Regions from separate parts of the Arthrobacter senegalensis genome, predicted to be linked through region 2. Evidence: predicted binding sites of a transcription regulator. Region 2 holds the regulator's gene; the other holds the start of a gene.
The links. Region 2 encodes HrcA, which represses chaperone genes, less so after heat shock. Its sites were predicted from a motif close to TTNGCACTCGNNNNNNNCGAGTGCNAA; they were not measured.

Region 1: groES (co-chaperone GroES) is a predicted target of HrcA. The motif match lies at 1,483-1,509, and genes of this name have one in related genera.

What each region holds. Positions count from the first base shown of each region.
Region 1 is NZ_JBNHGZ010000001.1:630,045-643,696, forward strand. Features, by position in the region: gene groL (chaperonin GroEL) at 1-919, opposite strand, end outside; gene groES (co-chaperone GroES) at 1,053-1,349, opposite strand; gene AC5RVG_RS02855 (siderophore ABC transporter substrate-binding protein) at 1,694-2,644, shown strand; gene AC5RVG_RS02860 (ABC transporter permease) at 2,697-3,725, shown strand; gene AC5RVG_RS02865 (iron chelate uptake ABC transporter family permease subunit) at 3,718-4,725, shown strand; gene AC5RVG_RS02870 (iron ABC transporter ATP-binding protein) at 4,722-5,480, shown strand; gene AC5RVG_RS02875 (maleylpyruvate isomerase N-terminal domain-containing protein) at 5,557-6,156, opposite strand; gene AC5RVG_RS02880 (hypothetical protein) at 6,242-6,436, opposite strand; gene AC5RVG_RS02885 (THUMP-like domain-containing protein) at 6,592-7,854, shown strand; gene AC5RVG_RS02890 (glutamate--cysteine ligase) at 7,944-9,092, shown strand; gene AC5RVG_RS02895 (hypothetical protein) at 9,179-9,385, shown strand; gene AC5RVG_RS02900 (zinc-dependent alcohol dehydrogenase) at 9,521-10,669, shown strand; gene AC5RVG_RS02905 (hypothetical protein) at 10,680-11,255, shown strand; gene AC5RVG_RS02910 (substrate-binding domain-containing protein) at 11,276-12,361, opposite strand; gene tsaD (tRNA (adenosine(37)-N6)-threonylcarbamoyltransferase complex transferase subunit TsaD) at 12,511-13,578, opposite strand; gene rimI (ribosomal protein S18-alanine N-acetyltransferase) at 13,575-13,652, opposite strand, start outside.
Region 2 is NZ_JBNHGZ010000003.1:427,660-438,006, forward strand. Features, by position in the region: gene AC5RVG_RS12140 (PhoH family protein) at 1-1,096, opposite strand, end outside; gene AC5RVG_RS12145 (GerMN domain-containing protein) at 1,375-2,376, shown strand; gene AC5RVG_RS12150 (16S rRNA (uracil(1498)-N(3))-methyltransferase) at 2,400-3,227, opposite strand; gene dnaJ (molecular chaperone DnaJ) at 3,230-4,363, opposite strand; gene hrcA (heat-inducible transcriptional repressor HrcA) at 4,435-5,448, opposite strand; gene AC5RVG_RS12165 (DUF3097 family protein) at 5,595-6,437, shown strand; gene AC5RVG_RS12170 (DUF4870 domain-containing protein) at 6,547-6,969, shown strand; gene AC5RVG_RS12175 (DUF4188 domain-containing protein) at 7,049-7,534, opposite strand; gene AC5RVG_RS12180 (TetR-like C-terminal domain-containing protein) at 7,590-8,153, shown strand; gene hemW (radical SAM family heme chaperone HemW) at 8,164-9,393, opposite strand; gene lepA (translation elongation factor 4) at 9,441-10,347, opposite strand, start outside.

The DNA.
Region 1 (13,652 bases), on a different contig from region 2:
GGTCCAGCTTCAGGCCGAGGTCCGCGGACACGACCTGGGCGCCGGTGAGCACCGCGATGTCCTGCAGCATGGCCTTGCGGCGGTCGCCAAAGCCCGGCGCCTTCACGGCGGCAACGTTGAGGGTGCCGCGGATCTTGTTGACCACCAGGGTGGACAGGGCCTCGCCGTCGATGTCTTCGGCGATGATGAACAGCGGCTTGTTGGCCTGCAGCACCTTCTCCAGCAGCGGCAGGAACTCCTGCACCGTGGAGATCTTGCCCTGGGAGATCAGGATCAGCGCGTCCTCGAGGACTGCCTCCTGGCGCTCCTGGTCGGTGACGAAGTACTGCGACAGCAGGCCCTTGTCGAACTGCATGCCCTCGGTGAGCACCAGCTCGGTCTCCATGCTGGAGCCCTCTTCGATGGTGATGACGCCGTCCTTGCCCACCTTGTCGAAGGCTTCGGCCAGCAGTTTGCCGACCTCGGGGCTCTGGGCGGAGATGGTGGCGACCTCGGCGACCCTGCCTTCGACCTCGCGGGCATTCTCCAGCAGGCGGGCGGCAACGGCTTCGACCGCCACCTCGATGCCGTGCTTGAGGGCGCCGGGGGCGGCGCCGGCGGCCACGTTGCGGAGGCCTTCCTTCACCAGCGCCTGGGCCAGGACGGTAGCCGTGGTGGTGCCGTCACCGGCAACATCGTTGGTCTTGGTGGCGACTTCCTTGGCCAACTGCGCGCCGAGGTTCTCGTACGGGTCGTCGAGTTCCACCTCGCGGGCGATGGTCACGCCGTCGTTGGTGATGGTGGGGGCGCCCCACTTCTTGTCCAGGACCACGTTGCGGCCACGCGGACCGAGGGTGACCCGGACGGTATTGGCGAGCTTGTCGACGCCGGCTTCCAGCGCCTTGCGGGCGGCGTCGTTGAACTCCAACTGCTTTGCCATGAATTTGTTCCTTTCACGCAAAATGCCCCGGTTGCGCTGCTAGAGGAGGCAGCCGGGGCATTTCGGTTGTCCGTGATTCCGGCTGCGGGCGTCGACTGCGCGCGCCCGAGCCGCCGGACTCAGCTGATGGGCCTTACTTGGTGACGATGGCCAGCACGTCGCGGGCGGAGAGCACCAGGTACTCTTCCCCGCCGACCTTGACCTCGGTTCCGCCGTACTTCGAGTAGATGACGACGTCACCCTCGGCTACGTCAACGGGAACCCGGTTGCCATTGTCATCGACGCGGCCGGGGCCGATCGCGACAACTTTGCCTTCCTGCGGCTTTTCCTTGGCGGTGTCCGGAATGACCAGGCCGGAGGCCGTGGTCTGCTCTGCTTCGAGCGGCTGGACAACAATACGATCCTCAAGAGGCTTAATGGAGACCGACACTCGGCTCTCTCCTTTTCATGCGCTACGAATAGGTTGGCCAAGGAGATGTCTGCCGTCGTCGCGGTGCCGGCAGGCGGTTCCTTGTATTAGCACCCACACGGGGTGAGTGCTAACTGCGACTCTATGAGAAGGATTAGCACTCGGTCAAGGCGAGTGCCAGCGGCGGGCCCTCCGGTTTCCGCGGCCGCCGCCTATGTGACGAAGATCGGCTCCGCCGTCCACCGGCCAAGTTGCGTAAGGCTAACCTAACCCGGTAGCTTTCAAGCTGCGCGCAAATAGCAAACGTTTATGTTGCCTAATGCCGGTCCCCGCCCGGGACGGCGTTGACGAACAATGGAGAGTCAGTGAAAAAGCCCCTGAAGTCCGGCCTGGTGGCCATGACCGCAGCCGTTTCCATGCTCGCCCTGAGCGCCTGCGGCCAGCAGACCGACGCCGCGGCAGGCACCGGCGCCGAGACGATCAGCGTTGAGCACGCCTCCGGCACCACCGACGTGCCGGTGAACCCGGAGACGGTCTACACCTTCGATCTCGGGGTGCTGGACAGCCTCACCGCCCTGGGCGTCGAGGTCGACGGCGTCCCGGAGGCGGCCGTGTTCCCCGAATCGCTGGCGCAGTACGCCGGCGACGAATACACCAAGATCGGCTCCATGAAGGAACCCGACTTCGAGGCCATCAGCGAAGGCGCACCCGACCTGATCATCATCTCGGGCCGCACCGCCGAGGCCTACGGGGAGCTGAGCAAAATCGCCCCGACCATCGACCTGAGCGTGGACACCGCCGCTCCGATCGAGAGCTTCAAGGAAGTCTCCGCGACCCTCGGCGAGATCTTCGGCAAGGAAGCCGAAGTCGAAGAAAAGCTGGCGGCCATCGACACCCGGATCGAGGACACCAAGGCCGCAGCCGCCGACGCCGGCACCGGTTTGGTGCTGATGACGAGCGGCGGCGAGATGACGGCCTACGGCTCAGGGTCCCGCTTCGGCATCGTGCACGATGTCCTGGGCGTGCAGACCGCCGCGGATGTGAAGTCCGAGGGCCCGCACGGCGAGGCCATTTCGCACGAATTCGTCGCCGAGGCCAACCCGGACCACCTGTTCGTGATCGACCGCGACTCCGCCGTCGGCGAATCCGGGGAAGCCGCTGCGGCCGTCCTGGACAACGACCTGGTCAACGGCACCAGCGCCGCCAAGAACGACAGCATCACCTATTTGGACTCGGCCTCCTGGTACCTGGTGGGCTACGGCCTGAACAATACGGACGCCATGATCAGCGCCGTCCAGGCAGCCGTCACGAAGTAGCACCCGTACGGCCGCCGGCGTCCCGCCGGCGGCCTGCGCGGTGGCCCGACCCATGGCTTCCTCCACGATTTCCAGTCCGGCCCCGGCGGCAGCAGCCGCGGCGGGACGCTCCCGCGCCCGCGGATCCGGGTCCCAGCTCGCCTGGGCGGCCACCGCCGTCGTCGTCCTGGCCATTGCCAGCATGTTTGTGGGCGTCAGCGATGTGTCGCTGCCTGCCCTGCTGGCCGGTGACCAGAAGGCCTGGGACATTTTCTGGATCAGCCGGCTGCCACGCACCCTGTCGGTCATCCTGGCCGGCGCGGCGCTGGGGATTGCCGGGCTGATCATGCAGCTGATGGCGCGGAACAAATTCGTGGAGCCGTCCACCGTGGGCACCGTGGAGTCTGCCTCGCTGGGCATCCTGGTGGTCACGGTGGCGATCCCCGGTGCCACCCTGTTGGCCAAGATGTCCGTGGCGACCGTGTTCGCGGCCGCCGGGACCGGCCTGTTCCTGCTGGTGCTGCGCCGGATCCCGCTGCGCAACACGCTCATTGTGCCGCTGGTGGGGATCATGCTGGGCGGCGTCATCGCCGCGGTGACCACGTTCTTTGCCTACCGCTTTGACCTGCTGCAGACGCTGAACAGCTGGATGATCGGCGACTTCTCCGGTGTGCTCCGCGGCCGCTACGAGCTCCTCTGGATTGTCGCGCTGCTCGCGGTGATCGGCTACCTGTGCGCGGACCGCTTCACGATGGCCGGCATGGGGCAGGAATTTTCCACCAATCTGGGCCTGCACTACGGCCGGATCCTGACGCTCGGGCTGGTCATCGTCTCGCTGATCAGCGCCGTGGTGGTGGTCAACATCGGCGCCATTCCGTTCCTGGGGCTGGTGGTGCCCAACCTGGTGTCGCTGGCGTTCGGCGACAGCGCCCGCCGCGCGGTTCCCTGGGTTGCGGTCTTCGGTGCGGGCTTTGTGCTGCTGTGCGACATCATCGGCCGCACCATCCGCTACCCCTACGAAATCCCGGTGGGCGTGATCGTCTCCGCCGTCGGCAGCGCCGTCTTCCTCTACCTGCTGCTGAGGACCCGCAAGAATGGCTGATTCGGTACTTCCCGCCGCCCTGACGCAGCGCAAGCGCCGCACCCTCACCACGGTCCGGCCGCGGACCTGGATCATCCTGCTGGGCCTGCTGACGGCCGCCCTCGTGGCGGTGTTCATGACCATCGACCTGCGCGGCAACCTCGGCTACATCCTGCCCCGGCGTGCCATCAAAGTCGGTTCGATGCTGCTGGTGGCGTACGCCGTGGGCGTGTCCACGGTGTTGTTCCAGACGGTGACCGCCAACCGGATTTTGACTCCGTCGATCATGGGCTTCGATGCCCTCTACATGCTGATCCAGACCGGGCTGACCTTCGCGATCGGCGGGCAGGCGCTGCTGAGCCTGGGCGCGCCGGTGCGCTTCGTGATCGAAGTGATGCTGATGGTGGGCTTCTCCTTCCTGATCTACCGCTGGCTGTTCACCGGCGGCGGCAAGAGCCTGCACCTGATGCTGCTGGTGGGCATCGTGTTCGGGACCATGTTCCGCGGCATCTCCTCGCTGCTGCAGCGGCTGATCGACCCGAGCGAATTCATCATCCTGCAGGACCTTTTCTTCGCCAGCTTCAACAACGTGGACGGCGTGCTGCTGGCCGTGTCCGCGCTGGCCGTGGCCGCGGCCACCGTCCCGGTCTGGCGGATGCGCCGGCAGTTGGACGTGCTGGCGCTGGGCCGGGACACGGCGCTGAACCTGGGCGTTGACCACCGGCGGGCCGTCACCACCGTCCTGATGCTCTGCGCCATCCTGGTGGCCGTATCCACCGCACTGGTGGGACCGATCACGTTCTTTGGCCTGCTGGTGGCCAGCCTGGCCTACCTGCTGTGCTCGCACTTCCGGCACGTGTACGTGCTGCCCATCGCCGTGCTGCTGGGCGCCATCGCCCTGGTCGGCGGCCAGCTGGTCCTCGAGCAGGTGTTCAGTTTCGATACCGCGCTGAGCATCGTCATTGAATTCGCCGGCGGCATCCTGTTCATCGCCCTGCTGCTGAAAGGCTCCATCAAATGATCCACGTCTCCGGAGTCTCCAAGACCTACGGCACGCAGACCGTGGTGGACGACGTCAGCTGCTACATCAAGGACGGCGGCATCACCTCGATCATCGGGCCGAACGGCGCCGGCAAGTCCACGCTGCTGTCCATGGTCTCCCGGCTGCTGCCCATGGACGCCGGGGCGGTGACCATCGACGGGCTCGACGTCGGCAAGACCGCGGGCAAGGAACTGGCCCGCAAGATGGCCATCCTGCGCCAGGACAACCAGCTGACCGTCCGCCTGACCGTACGGGACCTGGTGGGCTTCGGCCGTTTCCCGCACAACAACGGTCGGCCGGGCCCGGCCGACCTCGTCCAGATCGAGCAGGCGCTGGCGTACCTGGACCTGACGTCGATGGCGGACAAGTTCGTGGACGAACTCTCCGGCGGCCAGCGGCAGCGGGCGTTCATCGCCATGGTGCTGGCCCAGGACACCGATTACCTGCTGCTGGACGAACCGCTGAACAACCTGGACATGAAGCACTCGGTGGAGATGATGCGGCTGCTGCGCCGGCTGACCGACGAGCTGGGCAAGACCGTGGTGCTGGTCATCCACGACATCAACTTCGCGTCCTGCTACTCGGACTCGATCATCGCCATGCGCTCCGGCCGCCTCGTGCACCAGGGCCCTCCGGCGCAGATCATGCAGCCGGACGTGCTGCGCGACGTGTACGACATCGACATCCGCATCGAGGAGATCGAGGGCAACAGGATCGGCGTCTACTTCGCCTGACGCCGGACGGCGGAGTTGTTGCCGCCACGGGGCCCCGGCCTGCGAGGCTGGCAGGGCCGGCAGGGCCGGCACGGCGTCAGACCACGGAGAAATCGCCGGGCAGCATGGTCCGCCCGGTCAGGGCCAGCAGCACCTGCGCCCCGTCGCCGCGTTCGGCGGCAATCTCCATGGCCAGCCGCCCGGCTTCCAGCTCCACGCTGCGCGGCAGCTCCGCCACCAGGCCGCAGGCCCGGGACAGGTCGAGCGTGTGCACCGCAAGTTCGAAGATCCGGGTGGGCAGGTAGTCGCTGAAGCGCATCCCGCCGGCGGCCGTCTCGATAACCCGGTCCTCGGTCAGCGGCAGCGTGTTTTCCAGCTGGGCCAGCAGCCGGTCCACCATGTCCACTGGGTGCGGGCCCAACTCCTTGCCGGCTGCCACGGCCCGTTCGGTGACGCCGGGATCATTGGCCAGTCCGGTGGCCAGGTAATAGTCCGCGGCCGATTCCACCTGGACAGTCTTGGCGGGGCGCCCCAGGTAGGTCAGCACCGTGGACAGCGCCCGGCTGGTATGTCCGGCGAGCGTCCGGACGCTCCAGTCGTCCAGCCCGGGTGCGTTCCATGCGGTCGGCGGCACGTTTGCCAGCACCTCGCGGAAGTACCGGCCCGCGGACAGGAACGTTGCCGCCGATTCGATCATGCGCCCATGCTACGGCCGGCAGGCGGCCGCGACCAGCGTCCCCTTCGTCCTAACCGGTCCGGCCCTGAATGACCGCAGGAGTCGTTCAGGCGAGGCGCCGCAGCTCCGGCTTCCAGCCCGGGGCAGGTGCAGCGACGCCTGCGGCGACGTCATCCCAGAGGGCCTGCCAGCCCCGGTGTGCCCTGTTGCCGGCTTCGATCAGCTCGCCAAGTTCCGCTTCAATCTCGGCTTGGCAAGCGTCTGTATCAATGTCGTACCCGTCGATGGATGTGGACATCATGCACGCCTCCTCACAGTAAGCTTCCTTACCGACCCTACGGAGTCCCAGCATATCCCGCCATGGGGAGAACTACCCATCGCCGCTTTAAAGGCACGAATCGGCCGGTCCGCTTGCCTGCGTCCACTGCCTGAATGCGCTGCACTAGGCTTGAAACCATGGCATCCGAGACCCACGCCGAGAGCATTGCACCGATTCTCACTCCGGAAGGCTGGGAGCTGCTGAATTCGCTCGGCCCCTATTCCGAAGCGGAGAGCCTGCACACCGGCACCGAGCTGCGCAAGGCCGGCCACTCCCCCGAACTAGTCTCAGCCGCCATGACACAGTCCCGCCTGCGTGCGAAGGCCAAGGCGAAGTTCGGTCCGTTCGCGGAGAAAATGCTGTTCACCCCGGCGGGGCTGGAACAGGCCACGCGGCTGAACATCGCGGCCCTGCACGCGCGGCGGTTCCAGGCCGCCGGGGTGGAGCACGTCGCGGACCTGGGCTGTGGAATCGGCGCAGACGCCATGGCGCTGGCCAGCCTGGACCGCAGGGTCACCGCCGTCGAACGGGACGAGACCACCGCCGCGGTGGCCACCATCAACCTGATGCCGTGGCCGACCGCGACCGTGGTCAATGCCGATGCGGAGGGACTGGACCTCACCGGGATCGACGGCGTGTGGCTGGACCCGGCGCGGCGGACGACGACGGCCTCGGGCACCACCCGGATCTTCGACCCGGAGGCGTTTTCTCCGCCGCTGTCCTTCGTGGAGAGGCTGGCTGACCGGGGAATGCCGGTCGGGGTCAAGCTCGGCCCGGGGATTCCCCATGAGGCGCTGCCCGACAACTGCGAGGCCCAATGGGTATCCGTCGACGGCGACGTGGTCGAGGCGGCGCTGTGGTTCAACCGGCTGGCGCGGCCGGGCATCCGGCGGGCGGCATTGGTCACCGGAGCCGGCGGCACCGCCGAGCTGACCAGCGCCGTCGGCTACGACCCGGCCAACCAGGACGTGGCGATCGGACCGGCGGCGGGGTACCTGTACGAGCCCGACGGCGCCGTGATCCGCGCCGGGCTGGTGGCCGACCTGGCCCGCGGGCTGGGCGGGCACCTGTTGGATGAGCACATCGCCTACATCTGCGCCCCGCAGCTGCAGCCATCGCCGTTCGCCCGGGCGTACCGGGTGCTGGAGGTCAAGCCGTACAACGTCAAGAAGCTCAAGGCCTGGGTGAAGGCGAGCCGGATCGGCACGCTGGAGATCAAGAAGCGCGGCACGTCGGTTGCACCGGACGAGCTGCGCAAGACCCTGTTGACCGGTTCCGGCAAGGGGCCGAACAAGGCGACCCTGGTGCTGACGAGGGTCGGCGAGGACCGGATCGCCATCGTCGTCGAGCCCGTTCCCGCCGCCGGCGCCCGCAGCCGCGAGCGCAGCGCCAGGCCCTGACGCACTAGAATCAAGCTGTGTCTGGCCCCGCGGCCCCAGCAGACGCATACCTCCGGCGGCAGCCGGTCCAGCCAAAGACGGAGCAACGTTTGTACATCGATTTCGCACGGTCCGCCCAATCCTCCCTCGGGGTTGAGTGGGAGCTGGCGCTGGTGGATGCCCAGACCGGCGAACTGGTCTCGGTGGCCGAGCAGGTGCTGGACGCCGTCCGCGCCGGGCATCCGGAGCTGCGGGACGATGACGAGCACCCGCATGTGAAGCAAGAGCTGCTGCTGAACACCGTGGAGCTGGTCACCGGCGTCTGCAACACCGTCCGCGAGGCCAAAGCGGACCTGAGCAGCGCCCTGGCGGCCGTCCGCGACGTCACCGACCCGATGGGGGTGGAGCTTTTCTGCGCGGGCAGCCATCCGTTTGCCGCGCCGCGGTTGCAGCCGGTCACCGACAAGGAACGGTACGCCAAGCTGATCGACCGTACCCAGTGGTGGGGGCACCAGATGGTGATTTACGGCGTGCACGTGCACGTAGGCCTGGACCACCGGGACAAGGCCCTGCCGGTGTTGGACGGGCTCGTCAACTATTTCCCGCACTTCCAGGCAATCTCCGCCTCCTCCCCCTTCTGGGCGGGAGAGGACACCGGCTACGCCTCGCAGCGCGCGCTGATGTTCCAGCAGCTGCCCACCGCCGGGCTGCCGTTCCAGTTCCCCAGCTGGGCGGTGTACGAGGATTACGTCGAGGACATGTTCACCACCGGGGTGATCGACACGATCAGCGAGATCCGCTGGGACATCCGGCCGGTTCCCGCGCTGGGCACCATCGAGATGCGGGTGTGCGACGGGCTGTCCACCCTGCAGGACGTCGGGGCCGTGGCCGCGCTGACGCAGTGCCTGGTGGACGAGTTCTCCACCGCGCTGGACAACGGCTGGGCGATCCCCACCATGCCGCCGTGGCACGTGCAGGAGAACAAGTGGCGTGCCGCCCGCTACGGCATGGACGCCATCATCATCCTCAACGCCGCCGGCAAGGAAATGCCGGTCACGGAGCACCTGCGCGAACACGTGCTGAACCGGCTGGAACCGGTCGCCCGAAAGCTTGGCTGCAGCGACGAACTGGCAGACGTGGAGAAGATCCTCGAAGCCGGCGCCGGCTACCAGCGCCAGCGCAGGGTTGCCGCGGAACACGGCGGCGACCTGCGCGCCGTCGTCCTCGACGTGGTCAGCCAGCTTCGCGGGAGCAACTGAGAGCCGGAAACCGGTCCCGTTTGGTCCCGAACAGGCGTAGGCTCTGCCCCAGGGAATACAGAGCCGGATGCGGGAAAGGGCTGGGCATGGCCGGGGACAAGCACGCTGACGACGAGGCGCTGTACCAGGCGGACGCCCCGGATCCGGAGCAGGACTCCGACGCGCCGCCGCATGCCGGCTCGGCCGGGCTGGAAGCCGCCATCGAACCGGACGTCGACCGCGGGCCCGAGGACCGGGCGGAAGACGGGGACAAGGAACCAACCTCCCCGCGGGAACCGGAAAAGGGCGCCTAGGACCGGGCACGCCCGTCTCCGGCAACACGGTCTCCCGGGCGCGGGCCTCCCGGACGCCTGAGGGCCTTGACCGTTGCTTGCCGGGCGTGTGAAGCTTGCGGGCACTCGACTATCCGCTTCCCCCAGGAGGCACCGATGAGAGCCATGGTGTACCGCGGGCCCTACAAGACCCGGGTAGAAGAAAAAGACATTCCCGCCATTGAACACCCCAACGATGCCATAGTCCGGGTGACGCTGGCCGGTATCTGCGGCTCGGACCTGCACCTTTACCACGGCATGATGCCCGATACCCGGGTCGGGATGACCTTCGGCCACGAGTTCATCGGCGTGGTCCACGAGGTGGGGCCGTCGGTCCGGAACCTCGCACCCGGCGACCGGGTCATGGTGCCGTTCAACGTGTACTGCGGTTCCTGTTACTTCTGCGCGCGGGGCCTGTACTCCAACTGCCACAACGTGAATCCGAATGCCACGGCGGTGGGCGCCATCTACGGCTACTCCCACACCTGCGGAGGCTACGACGGCGGCCAGGCCGAATACGTCCGGGTGCCCTTCGCCGACGTCGGCCCCGCCCTGATCCCGGACTGGATGGACGACGAGGACGCCGTGATGCTCACCGACGCCCTGCCCACCGGCTACTTCGGGGCGCAGCTGGGCGACATCGTCGAAGGCGACACCGTGGTGGTGTTCGGGGCCGGACCGGTGGGGTTGTTTGCCGCAAAGTCCGCCTGGCTCATGGGAGCAGGGCGCGTGATCGTCATCGACCACCTGGAGTACCGGCTGGAGATGGCCCGTTCCTTCGCGCAGGCGGAGACCTACAACTTCGTCGAGCATGACGACATCGTGGTGCACCTGAAGAAGGTAACGGATGACCTGGGAGCGGACGTGGCGATCGACGCCGTGGGCGCCGAGGCGGACGGCAACCTGACCCAGCACCTCACCTCCGCCAAGTTCAAGCTGCAGGGCGGCTCGCCCGTCGCCCTGAACTGGGCCATCGATTCGGTCCGCAAGGGCGGGACCGTTTCCGTGATGGGCGCCTACGGTCCGATGTTCAGCGCGGTGAAGTTCGGGGACGCCCTGAACAAAGGGTTGACGCTGCGGATGAATCAGTGCCCGGTCAAGCGCCAGTGGCCGCGGCTGTTCGAGCACATCCGCAACGGTTACCTAAAACCCAACGACATCGTTACCCACCGCATACCGCTGGAGCATATCTCCGACGGTTATCACATTTTCTCGTCGAAACTCGATGGCTGCATCAAGCCGCTCATCGTGCCCGATGCCGGCTAGGAGACCCCCGATGCCCTACAGAGCCGAAAAACCCGAGCGCAGGCATACCAGCGAAGAACTCCGCGCCCGGATCCCGGGCTGGGGTGCCGACCTGGATCCGAAGGACCGTCCGGCCGTGCCGAAGGAACGCTTCGATCCCGGAGCCACCGGCGCACACTGGGACTTTCCCGACCGCCAGGAGGAGAAATGGCCGCGCGAGCGATCCCTTGAGCACCGCATGCTGACGCCCGTCTTCGGCACGTCGACGCCGCCCAAGGGACTCTCGGGCGCCCTGCGGCGGTACTCCTACCGGAAGTACAGCGAGGCGCGGGCGGCGCACTGGGTGATCCTGCTGGCCGCCGACCGGGTCGACGCCTGGGAAAGCCACCTCCGCTCCTTCGCGACCCTGCGTCCGGACAATCCCGTCACCGAATCCGGTGTGCGCAGCGAGTTCAGCCATCACGGGCTGGCCTCCCGGACCGGGGCGAAGCGTGCGGACCTGAGCCACCAGTGGCTCGACCCGGTCATCGTGGCCGGTCCCTGGCTGGCGGCAGGCGGCCTGGCCGCGCTGGCGGTCAGGGGCCTGGCCCGGCGCCTGCGCGCCTGAACGGGAAGATCCCGCGGCGTCTACTTGACGAGCTGCAGCAGCTCCTGGTTGTCGGCGAAGACCTCCGCGGCGTTCTCCTTGGTGACCGGCTCCGCTTCGGTCAGGTAGGCGGCCACGCTGGTTTGCGCGTTGCCGTAAGACTCTTCCTCGTCGGCCTCGGGTGCATCGTCCTGCGCGAACCCTTTGACGACCGTCAGGGCCTCCCCCACCATGGCCGCTGGGTCGGCGTAGGTGGTAGCGTACTGCTTGCCGGCCATGATTGATTCCACGGCTGCCGGGGCGGATCCGCTGCCGACGACGACGGCGGAGTCCTGCCCGCCGTCTTCGGCGGCCCGGATGAGGGCCTGGGCGGTGGCGTCATCGGCGGCCAGGATGCCGTGCACGTCATCGGAGGCATATTCCTCCTGCAACAGGCCGGCCAGCCGTTCTGCCGCCGCATCCGGGTTTTCGCCGGCGGTTGCCTCGAAATCCGTCTGGCCGGACAGCACGGCCACGGTGCCGTCGTCGATCTTGGGCTGCAGCACGCTCATGGCTCCGTCGAACGCCAGACGCGCGCCGCCGTCGTCCGGGTGGCCGCTGAACAGCTCGACGTTGTAGGGTCCTTCGCCCTGCCGTTCGGCCAGCCCGTCGAGCAGTGCCTGGGCCTGGAGCTCACCGGTTTGGAAGGCATCCGCGCCCACCAGGTAGCCGACCGCGCCGGTGCCCGTGACCATGGTGCCGAACGCGATGACCGGGATTTGCGCCTCCTGCGCCGCGGCCAACTGCTCCCCCAGGCCTGCCGGGTCTGCCGGGTCCACGATCAGCACCTCCGGTTCACCCTCGAGCATGGTGCTGATTTGTTGCTGCTGTTCAGCGGCGGTTTCGGCAACCTGGACATTCGGTTCGAAGTTCGAGTCCTCGATCTGTTCGGTGAACAGCGCTTCGGCGTACGCGGTGTCGGCGGAGAGGGACACACCGATCAAGGAGCCGCTCTCGAAGCCTCCGGCGCCTCCCGCTTCCGGCCCCTCCCCCGTCTCTTCACCCGTGCGGGAACAGGACGTCAGCAAAAGCGCCGCCGTGACGGCCACCGCCGCCGGCAGTTTCATTCGTCCGGCAAATGAACCCATGACGTTGACCTCCGTCGTTCCGCCGTCCGACCGGATGGGAGAGTTGTGAGGAGGGGCCGGCGTGCCCCGCCGTGGTTTCAGCCTAGGACCCCGCCGAGGATTGGGATAGACGGTGTGCGTGCTGCGCGGCGGGCGCGGGCCGGATCGCCCTAGAGGTGCACGCTGGTGACCGGCATGGACGAATCCGGAGCGAATTCGAGGCCGGAGGGCCGGCCGCCGGCCATGACCACCTGGGCGCCGAGCGCTGCGACCATCGCCCCGTTGTCCGTGCACAGGGACACGGGCGGCACCCGCAGGGAGATGCCGTGCTCCGCGCAGCGTTCCTCGGTCAGCGCCCGCAGCCGCGAGTTCGCCGCAACGCCGCCGCCGAGCAGCAGGTTGGTGATGCCGTTTTCGGTGCAGGCCAGCATCGCCTTCGCGGTGATGACGTCCGCCACGGCTTCCTGGAAGGACGCGGCGATGTCGGCCACCGGCAGGGGGTCCCCGGCGGCCTCGAACTGCTCCACGCAGCGGGCCACGGCCGTCTTCAGGCCGGAGAAGGACCAGTCATAGCGGTGCGGGCCGGGGGCCTCGGCCGAGCCCATGTATTTGGGCTGGCTCAGTCCGCGGGGGAACCGGATGCGCCTCGGGTCGCCCTCCCGCGCCAGTTTGTCGATCGCCGGGCCGCCGGGATAGCCCAGGCCCAGGATGCGGGCCACCTTGTCGTAGGCTTCGCCCGCCGCGTCGTCGATGGTGGAGCCGAGCAGTTCGACGTCGTCGGTCAGCGAGCGCACGCGCAGGATCTCCGTGTGTCCGCCGGAGACCAGCAGCGCGCCCAGGTTCTCCGGCAGCGCTCCCCCGTCCAGCACGCCGACGCCCACATGGGCGACCAGGTGGTTGATGGCGTACAGCGGCTTCCCGGTGGCCAGCGCCAGGGCCTTGGCCGCGCACACCCCGACCATCAGGGCGCCGGCCAGCCCGGGGCCGGAGGTCACCGCGAGCGCGTCCACTTCGCCGAGGGTGACCCCGGCCGTGTCCAGCGCCTGTTCCAGCGTGGGGATGAAGGCGTCGAGGTGGGCGCGCGAGGCGATTTCCGGGATCACCCCGCCGAAGCGCACATGTTCCTCCATCGAGGAGGACACCGTGTTGGCCAGGAGCGTATCCCCGCGGACGATGCCCACGCCCGTTTCGTCGCAGGAGGACTCGATGCCCACCACCAGCGGTTCGGTGCAATTCATCGTGTGTCCTCCGTCGTCTCGGGTTCGTGGGTTGTCCGGCCGGTCCCGGTGCCGCCGTCGGTGCCGGTGCGGGC
Region 2 (10,347 bases):
CCTCCGGGCCGGCTTCCACGTCCGTCTTCCGCCTGGCCGCGGGTGCGCGGCGCGGTCCCCGGCCGCCGTCTGAGCGGCGCGACTCGTCCCGGCCGCCCTCGCCGCGGCGGGACTCGTCCCAGCGGCTGTACGCCGTCACGATGTCGCTGACCAGCCGGTGGCGGACCACGTCGGTGGCGTCCAGCCGGGAGAAGCGGACGTCCTCCACGCCGTCGAGTATTTCGCTGACGATCTTCAGGCCCGAGCTGGTGCCGCCGGGCAGGTCGATCTGCGTCACGTCCCCGGTCACCACCATCTTGGAACCGAAGCCCAGCCGGGTGAGGAACATCTTCATCTGTTCCGGGGTCGTGTTCTGCGCCTCGTCCAAAATGATGAACGCGTCGTTGAGCGTGCGCCCGCGCATGTAGGCCAGCGGCGCCACCTCAATGGTGCCCGCGGCCATCAGGCGCGGAATCGATTCCGGGTCCATCATGTCGTGCAGGGCGTCATAGAGCGGGCGCAGGTACGGGTCGATCTTGTCGCTGAGCGTGCCCGGCAGGAAGCCCAGCCGCTCCCCCGCCTCGACCGCGGGACGGGTCAGGATGATGCGGTTGACCTCTTTGTGCTGCAGGGCCTGGACCGCCTTGGCCATCGCCAGGTAGGTCTTGCCGGTACCCGCGGGGCCGATGCCGAACACCACGGTGTGGTTGTCGATGGCTTCGACGTAATTCTTCTGGTTCAGGGTCTTGGGCCGGATGTTGCGGCCGCGCGAAGAGAGGATGTTCAGCGTCAGGACTTCGGCCGGCCGCTGCGCCGACTGTTCCCCGAGCATGCGCAGCAGCTGGGCGACCACCTGCGCGGTGATCCTCGTATCCTTCGCTGCCAGGGCGCGGATCTCTTCCACCACGTTGAGCGTGAGCTGCACTGCGTCGGCGGGGCCGGTGATGGAAAGTTCGTTGCCGCGTACATGCAGGTCCACATCGCTGAACTCCGACTCGATGACCCGCAGCACCTCGTCGTGGGCGCCGAGCGCCCTGACCATGTGTTCCGACGAATCGAAATGGACGGAACGGCTGCTTGATCCCAGCGGATCGACATCCAGGCGTGATTGGGACATAGTCCGGCCGATGTGGCCTTTCATCGCTCCTTCGGTGGGCGCTTGCTGGCGGTAACCGGAAATGGATCCGGTCCCGACGGTACAAGTCCATGCTACGGCACGAGCCGCCGCACAGTCCTCTGCGGGCCCGAAAAACGCCTTGGTATCGATCCTGCATCAATCCTGCATCAGTCCGGTTGAGCGCCGGTTAAAGCAGCCATCAGCCCCCCTCCCGTATGCCAAGCTAGTGAGGCAGGAAAGGCGGCAGCAGCCCTTTTCGGCCCACAAAAACCCGGTCATTGCCAACGTCAGAAGGGATCGAAAGCATCACCAGCAACCAGCTCCGGCAGCCTGCAGGCTCGGTCCCAACACGCCGCTTCGGTGCGTGGTTGGCCCTGGTCACTGCCTCATCGCTGGTGCTGCTCGGATGCTCGCCGCAGGCCGCCGGCGGTGGCGGCGGCGGACAGACCTCCATGCCCAATCCCACCGACCCCGCTTCGGCCAGCAGCCCCCTGGTCTCCAGCGTGCCGGTCGAGACCCTGCGCTCCTCGGAGCTCTCCCCCGTCTATTGGCTGGGCACCAATGCCGGGAACGTGTTCCTGTACCGGGAATACCGCCAGGCGGAGAACCTGGGTGATCCCATTACGACGGCGGTGGCCGCGCTGACGCGGCTGCAGCCCCTCGATCCGGACTACTTTAATCCGCTCAGCCCGGCGAGCAAGGTGGGCGCCTCCATCACCAACGGTTCGGTCATCACGCTGGACATTTCCTCGGACGCGTTCAGCCGCCGCGTGGATGCCGGCATCGCCGAACGGGCCGTGCAGCAACTGGTCTTCACCGCCACGGCCGCGGCGGCGAACGCCGGGCTGAGCACGTCGGATGATCCGCTGGAAGTGGTCATCCTCGTGGACGGGCACCACGGTTACGAAGCCTTTGGCCATGTGCCGCTGGGCCAGCCGATGGGCCGGAACAGCAGCCTGGCCGCCCCGGTATGGATCATTGATCCTGCCGACGGTGCCACCGCAGCCGGACGCGTGGAGGTGTTCGGCCGCGGGGTCGCGTACGAATCGGAACTGAGCTGGCAGATTTTCCGCCTTGCCGGCTCCGACGACACGTCCGAAGGCGACCTGGTCAAGGACGGCACGGCCCTCGTTGATGCCGACAGCGGGCAGATCGGCGAGTTCCGGTTCAGCCAGAAGCTGGATCCGGGCACCTACCGGCTGTACGTGTTCCAAAAGGACCAGGACGGGCGGACCGACGAACGGCAGAATGCGGACAGCAAGGTCTTCACCATCACCTAGGCCGGCTCTGCTGACGGACGTGGTCAGCGCCAGCGGCCCAGCAACTCGCTGAGCAGGGTCAAGGCGGCGGGTCCGGCCGTGGAGGACCGCAGGACGTGCGGCCCCAGCCTCACGGCCACCGCCCCGGCGTCGAGCATCGCCTCCACTTCGGCCTGGCTCATCCCGCCTTCGGGGCCCACGATCATCAGCACGCGCCCCGCGCCGCCGGTACGGGCTCCGGGCGGGGCAGCGCCGCCGTCGTTTCCGCCGCGCTCCCCGGCGGAGGAGCCGGCACGCAACCCGGCCCCCTCCACGGCGTCGGCCACGCTGCCTGCGGCGTCCTCGTGCAGCAGCAGCGAGAGCCGGCTGTCCCGGATCAGGGCACAGAGCCCGGCCCGTTCCACCAGCGGCTCCACCTCCGGAACGCGGGCACGCCGCGACTGCTTGGCGGCCGCCCGGACCGCCAGCTGCCATTTCGCCGCGCCCTTGGCCGCCTTGTCCGCCCTCCAGCGCACGATGCTGCGTTCGGCCTGCCACGGCACCACGGCATCGACACCCAGTTCGGTGGCCGCCTCGATGGCAAGTTCGTCGCGGTTTCCCTTGGCCAGCGCCTGCACCAGCACCAACTCCGGGTCGGGCCGTGGCTCCTGCAGGATCCGGAGCGCGCGGACGGTAAGCTGGCCTGAGGTGCCGGCAACGGCCTCCCCTACCAGCCGCCGGCCCCGCCCGTCGGCCAGATCGACGGCTTCACCCGGTTCGATCCGCTTGACCGTGACGGCGTGCCGCGCCTCGTCGCCGGCCAGGGTGAAGCTGTCGCCCGGAGCGACGTCGTCGAGCTCGCCCGGAGCGGTGAAGAACAGGTGGTTGGTCACGCCTAGAGGTTACCGAGCCGGTCCCGCAGGCGGGCGAAGACGCCAGTGCCGGAGGACGCCAGCTTGCCCTCGGTGTATTCCTCGCCGCGGGCCCTGGCCAGCCGGCGCAGCAGGTCCTCCTGCTCCGCATCCAGCTTGCTCGGGGTCTCCACATGCACGTGCACCTGCAGGTCGCCGCGACCGTAGCCGCGCAGGTGGGTCACGCCCAGGCCGCGCAGGGTGAGGGTCTCGCCCGCCTGCGTGCCGGGCTTGATGCTGACTTCCTGTTCGCCGTCGAAGGTGTCCAGTGTGAGGTCGGTGCCCAGCGCGGCAGCGGTCATCGGCACCGAGAGCGTGACGTGCAGGTCGTCGCCCTCGCGGATGAAATTCTTGTCCGGGTTCACGCGGATTTCCACATACAGGTCACCCTGCGGGCCGCCGGCGGGGCCTGCTTCGCCCTGGCCGGCCAGCTGAATCCGCGTTCCGGTCCCGACGCCCGCCGGGAGCTTGATGGTCAGCGAACGACGGCTGCGGACGCGGCCCTCACCGTTGCACTCGTTGCAGGGGTCGGGAATGACCGTACCGAAGCCCTGGCAGCTGCCGCACGCGGCAGTGGTCATGACCTGGCCCAGGATGGACCGCACCGCACGCTGGACCTGGCCGGAACCGCCGCAGATGTCGCAGGTGCGCGGGCTGGTGCCGGGGCGGCAGCAACTGCCGTCGCAGGTGGGGCAGACGACGGCGGTGTCCACTTCGATTTTCTTGTTGACGCCGAAGACCGCGTCCTTGAGGTCGATCCGCACGTTGATCAGGGCGTCCTGGCCGCGGCGGGTCCGGGAGGCCGGACCGGCGCCGCCCGCTCCGGCGCCGCCGAAAAAGCTTTCGAAGATGTCCTGGAAGGCGAACCCGGACCCGGAGAAGCCGCCGCCGAAGCCGGTGTCGTTGCCGTTCTCGTTGCCGGTGGTGTCGTAGATGCGCCGCTTCTGCGGGTCGGACAGCACCTCGTACGCGTGGCTGACCTGCTTGAACTGTTCGGCTGCCTCCGGGCCGGGGTTCACGTCCGGATGCAGCTTGCGGGCCAGCTTGCGGTAGGCCTTCTTGATTTCCTCGGTGGAGGCGTCCTGGCTGACACCGAGGGCGTCGTAGTGGTTACTCACCTTGTAGTACTTCACTTCCTGGGGATCGGTTCACCGGCGCCGACGGCCGGTGCGGACACTGCGCGGCGTGGCTAGCCGGCGAGGATCCGTGACAAATAACGTGCGACGGCGCGGACCGCGGCCATGGTGGTGGGATAGTCCATCCGGGTGGGGCCGAGGATGCCGACCTTGGCCGTCGCGCCCGGGCCGTATCCGGTGGCCACCACGGAGGTTTCGGCCAGCGAACCGTAGGGGTTTTCGCTGCCGATGCTCACCGACATGCCACGCGCGTCCTGATGCAGTTCGGAGAGCAACTGCAGCAGCACCACCTGTTCTTCAAGAGCCTCGAGGATGGGACCGATGCTCAGCTGGAAGTCGACCGTGGAACGGGCCAGGTTGGCCGTGCCGGCCATCAGGATCCGCTCCTCGTTCGTGGCCGCGGCAAGCTGCGAAAGCTGCGACGCCAGGGCCTCGGCCGTGCCCGCCGGCCCCGCCTGCGGCGGCACCGGGGAGGTCTTCAGCAGCCCCGGCACTGCCGCCAGCGGCTTCCCGGACAGCACCGACAGGAATGCCGTGCGCAGCGTGGCCAGGGCCTCCTCGGTGACGTCCGCCGGAAGCGCCGCGACATGCTGCTCCACCTTGCCGTTGTCCGCGATCAGCACGACCAGGGCCCTTTTGGGAGCCAGCAGGATGAACTCGATGTGCCGCACCTTGGCAGCACCCAGCTGGGGATACTGGATGACGGCCACCTGGTTGGTCAACTGGGACAGCAGCCGCACGGTGCGTTCCATGACATCGTCTAGGTCGTCGGCGCCTTCCAGCAGTTTCTGGATGGCGCGGCGCTCGGGGGCAGAGAGCGGCTTGACGTCCGAAATCCGGTCCACGAACAGGCGGTAGCCCTTGTCCGTGGGAATCCGGCCGGCGCTGGTGTGCGGGGCGACGATCAGCCCCTCTTCCTCCAGCGCCGCCATGTCGTTGCGGATCGTGGCTGAGGATACGCCCAGGCTGTGCCGGTCGACCAGTGCCTTGGAGCCCACCGGCTCACGCGAGTGCACATAGTCTTCGACAATGGCGCGGAGCACTTCCAGCCTCCGGACCTCGCTCACTGCACTCCTCCTGTCTCCAACTCGTCTGCGGACAGACCGTTAGCACTCAACACGTCCAAGTGCTAAGTCTAATACGTCGCCGCCGTTGTTAGCATTGTCGGGCGGCCGTGCCGTGAGGACGACAACCAGCAGAGGACTTAAAGTTTATGAGCAGCTACGGCTGGGGCCCCCAGGATCTCACCGCCCCCAAGGCCCGGGCACTGCGCGAAATCGGCGCCGAACCGGGACTGGTGCTCGAGGACGCACAGAGCGGGTGGGTCGGCGCCGTCGTCCGGGTGGAGAAGTCCGGCGGTGTGCATCTGGTGTCGCTGGAAGACCGCCGGGGCAAGGTCCGCTCGTTCCCGCTGGGTTTCGGCTTCCTCTTCGAGGGCGAGCCGGTGAAGGTGGTGCCGGCGGCGCCCGCGGCGAAGGCTCCCGTCCGGCAACGGACGGCCTCCGGTTCGGTCAAGGTCGAGGGACAGCGGGCCAGGGTCGCGCGGGCCAGCCGGATCTGGGTCGAAGGCAAGCATGACGCCGAACTCGTGGAGAAGGTCTGGGGAGACGACCTCCGCGTGGAGGGGATCGTGGTCGAACCCCTGCACGGCGTGGACGATTTGGCAGCGGCCGTGGCGGACTTCTCCCCCGGCCCGCAGCGCAGGCTCGGCATCCTGGTGGACCACCTGGTCCCCAACTCCAAGGAGTGGCGGATAGCCGAGGCCGCCATGGCCGTGCCCGCGGCGGCGGGCAACGTACTGATTGTGGGCCACCCCTACGTCGACGTGTGGCAGGCCATCAAACCGGCGGTCATCGGCCGATCCGCGTGGCCGGTGGTTCCGCGCGGCACCGATTGGAAGACCGGCATCCTCGCCGGCCTCGGCTGGCCGCACCGGACCCAGATAGACATCGCCGACGGCTGGAAGAGGCTGCTGGGCAGTGTTAACACCTATGCCGACCTGGAGCCCAGTCTCTTGGGCAGGGTGGAAGAAGTCATCGATTTCCTGACGGTTTGAGCCGGTTCCGTCCGGCGCCCCCGCCCGCGGAATGCACCGGGAGACGGGCTGGAACAGCTAGGCTAGGAACAGAAGTGAGCCGTCAGAAGATTTTCCGAAGGTAGGTCCAGTGTCCGAGAACTCTGCTCGTCAGCAGCAGCCGGAGCGCAAGTCCGCTCCGCGCCAGCAGTACCAGAGCGCGTCGGCGTCCGCTTTGCCCCTGACCCCTTCGGAGGACCGGCAATGGGCCACCATGGCGCACTTCGGCGGCATCCTGGGTTGCTTCCCGTCGCTGGCGATCTACCTGATCTTCAAGGACCGGGGTCCCTTTACCGCCCAGGAGTCCAAAGAGGCCCTGAACTTCACGGTTCCGCCCACGGCGGTGGCCATCATTGCGAACCTGCTGATCCTCATCCCGGCGGTCAGCGGACTCTTTGCCGTCATCGCGGCCGCCATCTGGGTCTTCCTCACGGTCTACTCCGTCATTGCCGGCGTCAAGTGCAACCGCGGCGTTCCCTACCGGTACGCCTACAACCTGCGCCTGTTTCGGTAGCTCTGACATCCGGCCCCCACAGCCGCTCCGTTAGCGCTGCCGTTCCGCCAGCGCTGCGGCCTCCTACAGGGCCGCCCTCCTACCCTGCCTGCCGCGAGAACCGCTGGCGGGCGGTGTTCATCCCCGCCGCGATCGGCACGTGGCCGGTCGCCGCGGCCAGGCCGAAGCGCGGCATGTCGCTATAGACACTCTCCCGGCCCCCCGGCACCGTCTCGTACGTTTCGTGCCACACACCGACGTCCCCGCTGCCGGCCGATTCGCGCATGAACCGCCGCCAGGGTTCCAGGTGCGGCGCCGAGCGGTCGGACGCGAACCGCTGCAGGTGTTCCGGGCTCTTCCAGTAGCTGAGCATGATCGTGGTGCGCCCGAACCATTGGTGGAAGCCCAGCAGGCCGGCCTCCGGCGATGCCGCCAGGTGCGCCAGCATCGCCGGCATAGCCGACGCGGTGCGGGCCACCTTGCCGATCTTCCACCAGCGGTTCGCCCGCATCCCGATGAGGAAGACCGTGACCCGTTCGCCGCCCGGATCGGCTGTGAACCGTCCTGTGTGTACGTGTTCCGACATGAGCCGATTCCTTTCGTAACAGTGTTACAGAACATTGTTATGGAATACTGGGCTCATGGCAAGACCCATAGTCCACGATGATTCGCTGCGGCGCACGCTGCTCGACACTGCCGCGGCCCTGATTACCCGCGACGGCGCCCCCGCCGTGTCGCTCCGGGCGATCGCGGCGGCGGCCGGGACGTCGACGACGGCGGTGTACTCGCTCTTCGGCGGGAAGGCGGAGCTGCTCACCGCCATCCTCGACGACGGTTTCGCCTCCTTCGCGGCCTCCCAGCAGCGCGCCGCTCCCGACGGACTGGAGGCGCTGGGCAAGGCTTACCGGGCGTGGGCCCTGGAGCATCCGGTCCTGTACGGCCTCATGTTCGGCGGCTCACTGGCCAGCCAGGTGCCGTGCCAGCCGACGCCCGGCGCCGCGGAACCGGCGATCGCGCCGCTGTTTGCCGCCGTCGCCGCCGCCCTGCCCGGGGCATCGGACGACGACGTCGCGTCCATGGTGGGCGTGGTGTGGGGCCAGGTCCACGGGCTCGTCTCGCTGGAGCTGGCGGGCGCGCCGGCTGCCGGGTGGAGCTGGGACTCCGCCTACGAGGCGGCCCTGCACCGGATCGGCCGGTCGCTTTAGGCCTGCGCGGTCAGTCCTCGAGCAACCGCCGCACCACGGCGTCGGCCAGCAGCCGGCCCTTGAGGGTGAGCCGGATCGTCCCGGCGAAGGCCGCGGCCGGGTCGACCAGGGCGTCGGCGATCAGCCCGGCCACGGCCTTCCGGCCGTTCGGGCCCAGGTCCCGGGTCTGCAGCCCGTCGATGATGCGGGTCTGCAGCATCACGTGTTCCAGCTGGCGGGTGCCGGTGTCCAGCGTTTCGCGGCCGGCTGCCGGAGATACCCCCGTGGCCAGCCGCTGGGCGTAGGCCGCGGGGTGCTTCACGTTCCACCACCGGACCCCGCCCACGTGCGAGTGTGCGCCCGGGCCGGCTCCCCACCAGTCGTCCCCGCGCCAGTAAGCCAGGTTGTGCCGGCAGCGGTCCTCGGGAGTGCGGGCCCAATTGCTGACCTCGTACCAGCCGAACCCGGCCGCGCCGAGCCGCGCGTCTGCGATCTCATACTTGGCGGCGTGGTCGTCGTCGTCGATTCCGGGCACCTCGCCGCGGCGGATCTGCGCCGCGAGCTTGGTCCCGTCCTCGACGATCAGGGCATAGGCGGAGATATGGTCCGGCGCGCAGGCGATCGCGGAGTCGAGGCTGGCCTCCCAGTCCGCAATGGACTCCCCCGGCGTGCCGTAGATCAGGTCCAGGCTGACGTTCAGCCCGGCGTCGCGGGCCCACTGCACCGCCTGCGGCACCCGTTCCGGGTTATGGGTACGGTCGAGGACCTTCAGCACATGCGGCACGGCCGACTGCATGCCGAAGGACACGCGGGTGAAACCGGCGTCGGCCAGGATCTTCAGTGATTCCGGCGTGACCGAGTCCGGGTTGGCTTCCGTGGTGACCTCGGCGCCCGGCTCCAAACCCCACAGGTCCGCGGCCTGGCGAAGCATCGACGCCAGGTCCGCCGCCGGCAGCAGGGTCGGTGTGCCGCCGCCAAAAAACACGGTGGCCAGCGGACGGTCGGGCAGGCCGGAGTCACGCAGCACCCGCGCCGCCAGCTCCAGCTCCGTGTTCAGGGTGCCCGAGTACTCATCCTGCGACGCGCCGGAACCCAGTTCCTTGGCGGTATAGGTGTTGAAATCGCAGTAGCCGCAGCGCACCCGGCAGAACGGGATGTGCACATACAGGCAGAACGCGCGGTCCTCCGCGCCTGCCGCTGCCTGAGCAGGCAGCAGGCCGTCGGCCGGCGCCGGGTCCCCCACGGGAAGGACGCTAGGCACTGAGGCGCGCCTCCGCCGTCGTCGTTGTGGTCACAAGCACTGCAGAGCTACTTCTTTGCCTTGTCCTTGGAGTCATCCGATGACAGCGCGGCGATGAAGGCCTCCTGCGGGACCTCCACGCGGCCGACCATCTTCATCCGCTTCTTGCCTTCCTTCTGCTTCTCCAGCAGCTTCCGCTTACGGGAGATGTCGCCGCCGTAGCACTTGGCCAGCACGTCCTTGCGGATGGCGCGGATGTTTTCGCGCGCGATGATACGGGAACCGATGGCGGCCTGGATGGGCACCTCGAACTGCTGGCGCGGGATGAGTTCGCGCAGCTTGGAGGTCATCATGACGCCGTAGCTGTAGGCCTTCTCGCGGTGCGTGATGGCGCTGAACGCGTCGACCTGTTCTCCCTGCAGCAGGATGTCCACCTTGACCAGATCGGCCACCTGTTCGCCGTCGGCTTTCCAGTCCAGCGAGGCGTAGCCGCGGGTGCGCGACTTGAGGTTGTCGAAGAAGTCGAAGACGATTTCCGCCAGCGGCAGCCGGTAGCGCAGCTCCACGCGGTCCTCGGAGAGGTAATCCATCCCCTTCATCTCGCCGCGGCGGCCCTGGCAGAGCTCCATGATGGTGCCGACGAACTCGTTGGGCGCGAGGATGGTCGCGGAGACCATCGGCTCGCGGACCTCGGAAACCTTTCCGTCCGGATATTCGCTCGGGTTGGTGACCGTCAGGACCTTCTTGTCCTCCAGCGTGACCTCATAGACCACGTTGGGAGCGGTGGAGATCAGGTCCAGGTTGAACTCGGCCTCAAGCCGTTCCCGGGTGATTTCCAGGTGCAGCAGCCCGAGGAAGCCGACTCGGAAGCCGAAGCCGAGGGCCGCGGAGGTCTCCGGCTCGTAGATCAGTGCCGCGTCGTTAAGCTTGAGCTTGTCCAGCGCGTCGCGCAGTACCGGGTAGTCCGTGCCGTCG